DNA from 2 places in the Streptomyces sp. NPDC002784 genome. Region 1 is predicted to be linked to the other one. Evidence: riboswitches for the same ligand, from Rfam matches in the RefSeq annotation. Region 1 holds a riboswitch; the other holds the start of a gene.
The links. Region 1 has a riboswitch for S-adenosylmethionine ahead of thrC (threonine synthase). Riboswitches for the same ligand answer to the same signal wherever they lie in the genome.

Region 1 (3,396 bases):
CAGCGTGAGGTGGTAGTCCTGCACCAGGACCGCCGCCCCCTCGGCCGCCTCGTCGGCCAGCGCCTCGGCGAAGGCCCGGTTGAAGCGGACGTAGTTCTCCCACTGCCGCCAGAACGCGGAGTCGAAGGTGGGCTCCAGCGGGGTCTGGTAGAGCATGTGGTGGACGAACCAGAGCACGGAGTTGGCGACGCCGTTGTACGCGTCCGCGTGCACCTCGGCCGGTACGGCGAGCATCCGCACGCCGTCCTCGCCCACCCCGCGCCGCACCGCCTCGCGGTCGCCGTCGGACAGCGCCGAGCACACCCACAGGGCACCGGCGTCCGGGCCGATGGCCGACAGGCCCGACACCAGTCCGCCGCCCCCGCGCTTGGTGCGCAGCGAGCCGTCTTCCTGCACTTCATAGGAGACCGGGCCGCGATTCGACGCGACCAGCACCTGAGCGGCGCCGTACATGGAAGCCATGTGCTCCAACCTAGCCCGTGCCGTAAACGCTCAAACGTGCGAGGCGCCGCGTGCGGCGTGGGTTACGCCACCTTGCGGGACGCGTACTCCGCGATCTCCGCCATCGGCGGCCGTTCCTCGGTGTCCACCGAGTACGTCCGCGGCTCGAAACCGTCCTCGCCGCGCTCGAACTGGGTGAGCGCGGGGCGGATGAGGTGTCCGCGGGCCAGCCGGAGCTGGGCCGTGCGGTAGATCGCGGCGGACATCCGGCCGAGCGCCTGGCCGTCCTGGTGCCGGTGCTTGCGCACCCCGACGTCGACCTGGGCCAGCGCGTCGAGGCCGGCCAGGTGCAGCGCGTCGACCAGCATGCCGAGCTCCACGCCGTAGCCGACGGGGAAGGGGAGCTGTTCCAGCAGGGAGCGGCGGGCCGCGTACTCCCCGCCGAGCGGCTGCACGAAGCCGGCGAGCTGCGGCCAGTGCATGTTCAGCAGCGGGCGGGCCATCAGCTCGGTGACCCGGCCGCCCTGGCCCGCCGCCGTCGTGCCGGGGGCGCGCCCGTCGGACACCATGAGCGGGCGGTCGTACATCGCCTTGACGAGGTCCACGCCGGGGTCGGTGAGCAGCGGGCCGACGATGCCGGAGACGAAGTCCGAGGAGAACTCCTTCAGGTCCGCGTCGATGAAGCAGACGATGTCGCCGCGGGTGACCAGCAGCGAGCGCCAGAGCACCTCGCCCTTGCCGGGCACGGCGGGCAGCCGCGGCAGGATCGCGTCCCGGTGCACGACCGTCGCCCCGGCCGCCGCGGCGACCTCGGCGGTGCGGTCGGTGGACCCGGAGTCCACGACGACTATCTCGTCGACCAGCGGGACCTGGTGCATCAGGTCGTGCCGGATGACGGCGACGATGTCGCCGACCGTCTCCTCCTCGTCGAGCGCGGGCAGCACGACGGAGACGGACTGGCCCGAGCTGCGCTTCGCGGCCATGATCTGGTGGAGCGGGCGATCGGTCACCGACCAGGAGCGGGTGCTCAGCCAGCGCTCGACTTCTTCCAGCACGTAGGCGGCTCCTTCGCTTGTGATCCGCTGTTTGTGATCCATCTCGCCGTTCGGACGACTATCTCAACTGTCCCGGTCGTCGGTTACAGTCTTGAACAACGCGGGTGACCATCGCATGTCCTGGCCGACCCGGCGTTCACAACTTCATACCGCTCATCCAGAGGGGCAGAGGGATACGGCCCGATGAAGCCCCGGCAACCCTCCAGCCGGTCTCGTTCACGCGAGGCTCCCGGCTAGGGAAGGTGCCAAATCCGTCTCACGGCGAGATGCGTCGTGAGGAAGATGAGGAGAAAGGGCCTCGCCTCACATGGCTGTGCAGACTGTCGCAAGCACCGGGAACACCACTGTCGATCTCGGTCCCGCCGCCGCCCTGAGCTGCCGGGAGTGCGGACACCGCGTCCCGCTCGGCCCGGTCTTCGCGTGCGAGGAGTGTTTCGGCCCGCTGGAGATCGCCTACGACTTCTCGGCGTACGACACCGAGGAACTCCGCAAGCGCATCGAAGCGGGACCCGCGAACATCTGGCGTTACGCGCCCCTGCTGCCCGTCCCCTCGGACGTGGCCGGCAAGCCCAACCTCAACCCCGGCTGGACCCCGCTCGTCAAGGCCGACAACCTGGCCCGCGAACTCGGCGTGACCGGCGGTCTGTATGTGAAGGACGACTCCGGCAACCCGACGCACTCCTTCAAGGACCGGGTCGTCGCCCAGGCCCTGGAGGCCGCCCGTGCCTTCGGCTTCACCACGCTCTCCTGCTCGTCGACGGGCAACCTGGCCGGTGCCGTCGGCGCCGCCGCGGCCCGCGCCGGCTTCCGTTCCTGCGTGTTCATCCCGCACGACCTGGAGCAGGGCAAGGTCGTGATGGCCGCGGTGTACGGCGGCGAGCTGGTCGGCATCGAGGGCAACTACGACGACGTGAACCGTTTCTGCTCCGAGCTGATCGGCGACCCGGCCGGCGAGGGCTGGGGCTTCGTCAACGTCAACCTGCGGCCGTACTACGCGGAGGGCTCCAAGACCCTGGCGTACGAGATCTGCGAGCAGCTCGGCTGGCGGCTCCCGGACCAGATCGTCGTGCCGATCGCGTCCGGCTCGCAGCTGACGAAGATCGACAAGGGTCTGCAGGAGCTGATCAAGCTCGGGCTCGTCGAGGACAGGCCGTACAAGATCTTCGGCGCGCAGGCCGAGGGGTGCTCGCCGGTGTCGGTGGCCTACAAGGCGGGCCACGACGTGGTCCGGCCGCAGAAGCCGAACACCATCGCCAAGTCGCTGGCCATCGGCAACCCGGCCGACGGGCCCTACGTCCTGGACATCGCCCGGCGCACCGGCGGCGCGGTGGAGGACGTGACCGACGAGCAGGTGGTCGACGCGATCAAGCTGCTGGCCCGGACCGAGGGGATCTTCGCGGAGACGGCGGGCGGCGTGACGGTGGGCGTGACGCGCAAGCTGATCGAGAACGGCCTGCTCGACCCCACCAGGACGACGGTCGTCCTCAACACCGGCGACGGCCTCAAGACCCTCGACGCGGTGGCCGGCACCGGCCTCACCGCGACGATCCGCCCGAACCTCGACTCCTTCCGAGAGGCTGGCCTCGACTCATGAGCGTCAACGTCCGCATCCCCACCATCCTGCGCACCTACACCGGTGGTGCCGCCGAGGTGACGGCCGAGGGTGGCACCCTCGCCGAGGTCATCGCCGACCTGGAGAAGAACCACACCGGAATCGCCGCCCGGGTCCTGGACGACCAGGGCAAGCTGCGCCGCTTCGTGAATGTGTACGTCAATGACGACGACGTCCGCTTCGAGCAGGGCCTGCAGACGGCGACCCCCGACGGCGCCGGAGTTTCCATCATTCCGGCGGTGGCCGGCGGCTGATCGTTACCGTCGGTAAGGCGCGTTACCCTGAGTT
Region 2 (3,396 bases), on a different contig from region 1:
AAGCTGCGCGCCAAGCTCAGCAAGGCGTACTACGGCGAGGAGTCCCAGATTCCGAAGCCGACCGTCGAGGAGTACAAGGAGATCACGAGCGGCCACGGCCACCACTGATCGCTGCGCACGCCATGTCACGGCGAAGGGCCCCGTCCGGTGTACGGACGGGGCCCTTCGCCGTGCCCGGGGCTGGATAGGGTGGGAGCACACTCCTTTCGGGGTGCATCTCTGCTACGACACTCAGGAGCGGCCCCATGAGCGCTGTGACCCCCGCTGGAGGCGACACCGCGGCGGGCCGTTCCTGGCCCCGGTTGCTGAACGGCCTGCTGGAGGGGCGCGATCTGGGCGCCGACGACACGGCCTGGGCGATGGACCTGATCATGCGCGGCGAGGCGACCGACGCGCAGATCGCCGGGTTCGTGGTGGCCCTGCGGGCCAAGGGCGAGACGGTCGAGGAGATCACCGGCTTCGTCCGGACGATGTACGCGCACGCCCATGTGATCGAGGTGTCCGGTGACACCGTCGACATCGTCGGCACGGGCGGGGACGGCGCGAAGACCGTCAACATCTCCACGATGTCCGCGATCGTGGTGGCCGGCGCGGGCGCCAAGGTCGTCAAGCACGGCAACCGTGCGGCGTCCTCCGCCTCCGGTTCCTCGGACGTCCTGGAGAAGCTCGGGGTCAACCTGGAGCTGCCGGTGTCCCGGGTGCCGCAGGTGGCCGAGGAGGCCGGGATCACCTTCTGCTTCGCGGCGAAGTTCCATCCGGCGATGCGTCACGCGGGCGCGGCGCGCGGGCAGTTGGGCATCAGGACCGTCTTCAACGTCCTCGGCCCGCTCACCAACCCGGCCCGGGTGCGGGCGCAGGCGGTCGGGGTCGCCGACCCGCGGATGGCGCCGATCGTCGCCGGGGTGTTCGCCGAGCGCGGCAACTCCTCGCTGGTGTTCCGCGGCGACGACGGCCTGGACGAACTGACCACCACCGCCACCTCCCGGGTCTGGATCGTCCGGGACGGCAAGGTCACCGAGGAGGCCTTCGACCCGCGGGACGTGGGCCTCGAACTGGTGCCGGTGGAGGCGCTGCGGGGCGCGGACGCCTCCTACAACGCGGACGTCGCGCGGCGGCTGCTGAACGGCGAGCCGGGCCCCGTCCGGGACGCCGTGCTCCTCAACTCGGCTGCGGCGCTGGTGGCGTTGCACCCGACCGGGGCACCCCTGGCCGAGCAGATCCGCATCGCGATGGCGCAGGCGGCGGAGTCGATCGACTCCGGTGCGGCCAAGCGGACGCTGGAGCGCTGGGTGGCCGCCAGCAACGCCTAGCGGTCACCGGTCGTCGTCCCGTGATCCGGACACGGGTTGCGGGACGTCGATCACTTCACCTAGATTTCCGTACCAGGTCATGAGTGACAGTCATGAGGCCCCGGCCGACTGTCCGGCAACCCTCCGTCCGTGGCGGGGTGCCCCGGGTGAGGACCAGGCCGTGAGCAGCAAGGCTCGCGGCAAGCGCGGACCCCTCGCGATACACCAGGGGTCCTGGGTCGTTCGAGGGAGCCTTCCGTGAGCAAGCGAATGCGATAGGGCCGCCGAGCCCCGTCTCCGCGCACCCCTTTTTCCCTTCCTCTCTTCTCTCACGGGAGCCCCCATGTCCGTCTCCACCGCTGCCTCCGCCTCGACCATTTGTGCCCCGCTGCCCGTTCTGGGCAGGGATGTCACCGTCCCGCTCGTCACCGGCGGCGAGGTCACCTACGCCGCGCTCGACTACGCCGCCAGCGCCCCCGCGCTCCAGCGGGTCTGGGACGACGTGGCCGCCTACGCCCCGTACTACGGCAGCGTCCACCGGGGCGCCGGGTACCTCTCGCAGCTGTCCACCGACCTCTTCGAGAACGCCCGCCGGACGGTCGCCGGGTTCCTGGACTGCCGCGCCGACGACCAGCTGATCTTCACCCGGTCCACGACCGACTCCCTGAACCTGCTCGCCGCCGCCCTGCCCGCCGGCTGCCAGGTCTTCGTCTTCGAGACCGAGCACCACGCCTCCCTGCTGCCCTGGCAGGACGCCGAGGTCACCTACCTCGACGCCCCCCGCACGCCGCGCCAGGCCGTGGAGAACCTGGAGCGCGCCCTCGCCGCCCGCGACGCGTACGCCCCGGCCCTGGTCTGTGTCACCGGCGCCTCCAACGTCACCGGCGAGCTGTGGCCGGTGCGGGAACTGGCCGCCGCCGCCCATGCGCACGGCGCCCGGATCGTCCTGGACGCCGCGCAGCTCGCCCCGCACCACCCGGTGTCGGTCCAGGACCTGGACGTCGACTGGATCGCCTTCTCCGGGCACAAGCTCTACGCCCCCTTCGGCTCCGGCGTCCTGGCCGGCCGCGCCGACTGGCTGGTCGCGGCCGAGCCGTACCTCGCGGGCGGCGGGGCCAGCCGCAAGGTCAGCCGGCGCGCGGACGGGGGAGTGGACGTGGAGTGGCACGAGAGCGCGGCCCGGCACGAGGCCGGCTCGCCGAACGTGATCGGCGCCTACTCCATCGCCTCGGCCTGCAAGGCCCTCACGGAGGCCGGTTTCGACACCCTGGTCGCCCGCGAGCGGTACCTGATCGAGAAGGTCCGCCAGGGGCTCGCCGGGGTGCCCGAGGTCAGGATCCTCTCCCTCTTCGGCGACGACGCCCCGCGGGTCGGCGTGCTCTCCTTCGTGGTCGACGGCTGGAACAGCTCCCACTTCGCCGCCGCCCTGTCCGCCGAGTACGGCATCGGCGTCCGCGACGGTCTGTTCTGCGCCCACCCGCTGGTCCGCACCCTGCTGGGCAGCGACCCGGGGACCCAGGGCGAGTGCGGCGCCCCCGAGGCGGCACCCGGCGAGAAGTCCCTCAACGCCATCCGGGTCAGCTTCGGCGCCGGCACTCCGGACGAGCACGTGGAGCGTTTCGTGACCGCGGTGCGCGAGCTGGTCACCGACGGCGCGAAGTGGAACTACCGCACGGAGGACGGCCGTTGCGTGCCCGCCGTATGAGCTAGTTGTCCAGCCCCAGGGCGAAGGCCGCCTCCAGGTCGTGCTGGGAGTACGTCCGGAACGCCACGTGCGTGTCCGTGCCCTCCACGCCCGGGATCTTGCTGATCCGGCCGGGGATGACCTCGGCGAGGTCCTCGTGCTCCTTGACCCGGACCATCGCGATCAGGTCGTAGGTGCCGGTGACGGAGAAGACCTCGCTCACGCTGTCCAGCGAGGCGATCTGCTCGGCGATCTCGGGGATCCGGTCCACGCTGGTCTTGATGAGGACGATCGCGGTGATCACGGCTGGTTCTCTCCCTCGGGGGCGGGCGTCGCTGGGGCGGCCTTCACTCTAGTCGTACGGCCGAACCGCACCCAGGCGTAGCTGCACCCCAGGCCGAAGCCCACGAGATGGGCCAGATA

Region 2: another riboswitch for S-adenosylmethionine. It lies ahead of ACWD1Z_RS20780 (aminotransferase class V-fold PLP-dependent enzyme); the one in region 1 lies ahead of thrC (threonine synthase).

The regions. Positions count from the first base shown of each region.
Region 1 covers NZ_JBSFVD010000004.1:128,102-131,497, forward strand. The annotation lists gene ACWD1Z_RS10540 (alpha,alpha-trehalose-phosphate synthase (UDP-forming)) at 1-462, opposite strand, end outside; gene ACWD1Z_RS10545 (glucosyl-3-phosphoglycerate synthase) at 525-1,496, opposite strand; SAM riboswitch class I at 1,647-1,785, shown strand; gene thrC (threonine synthase) at 1,804-3,090, shown strand; gene ACWD1Z_RS10555 (MoaD/ThiS family protein) at 3,087-3,362, shown strand.
Region 2 covers NZ_JBSFVD010000011.1:141,483-144,878, forward strand. The annotation lists gene qcrB (cytochrome bc1 complex cytochrome b subunit) at 1-108, shown strand, start outside; gene trpD (anthranilate phosphoribosyltransferase) at 246-1,310, shown strand; SAM riboswitch class IV at 1,386-1,502, shown strand; gene ACWD1Z_RS20780 (aminotransferase class V-fold PLP-dependent enzyme) at 1,633-2,994, shown strand; gene ACWD1Z_RS20785 (Lrp/AsnC ligand binding domain-containing protein) at 2,996-3,277, opposite strand; gene ACWD1Z_RS20790 (rhomboid family intramembrane serine protease) at 3,274-3,396, opposite strand, start outside.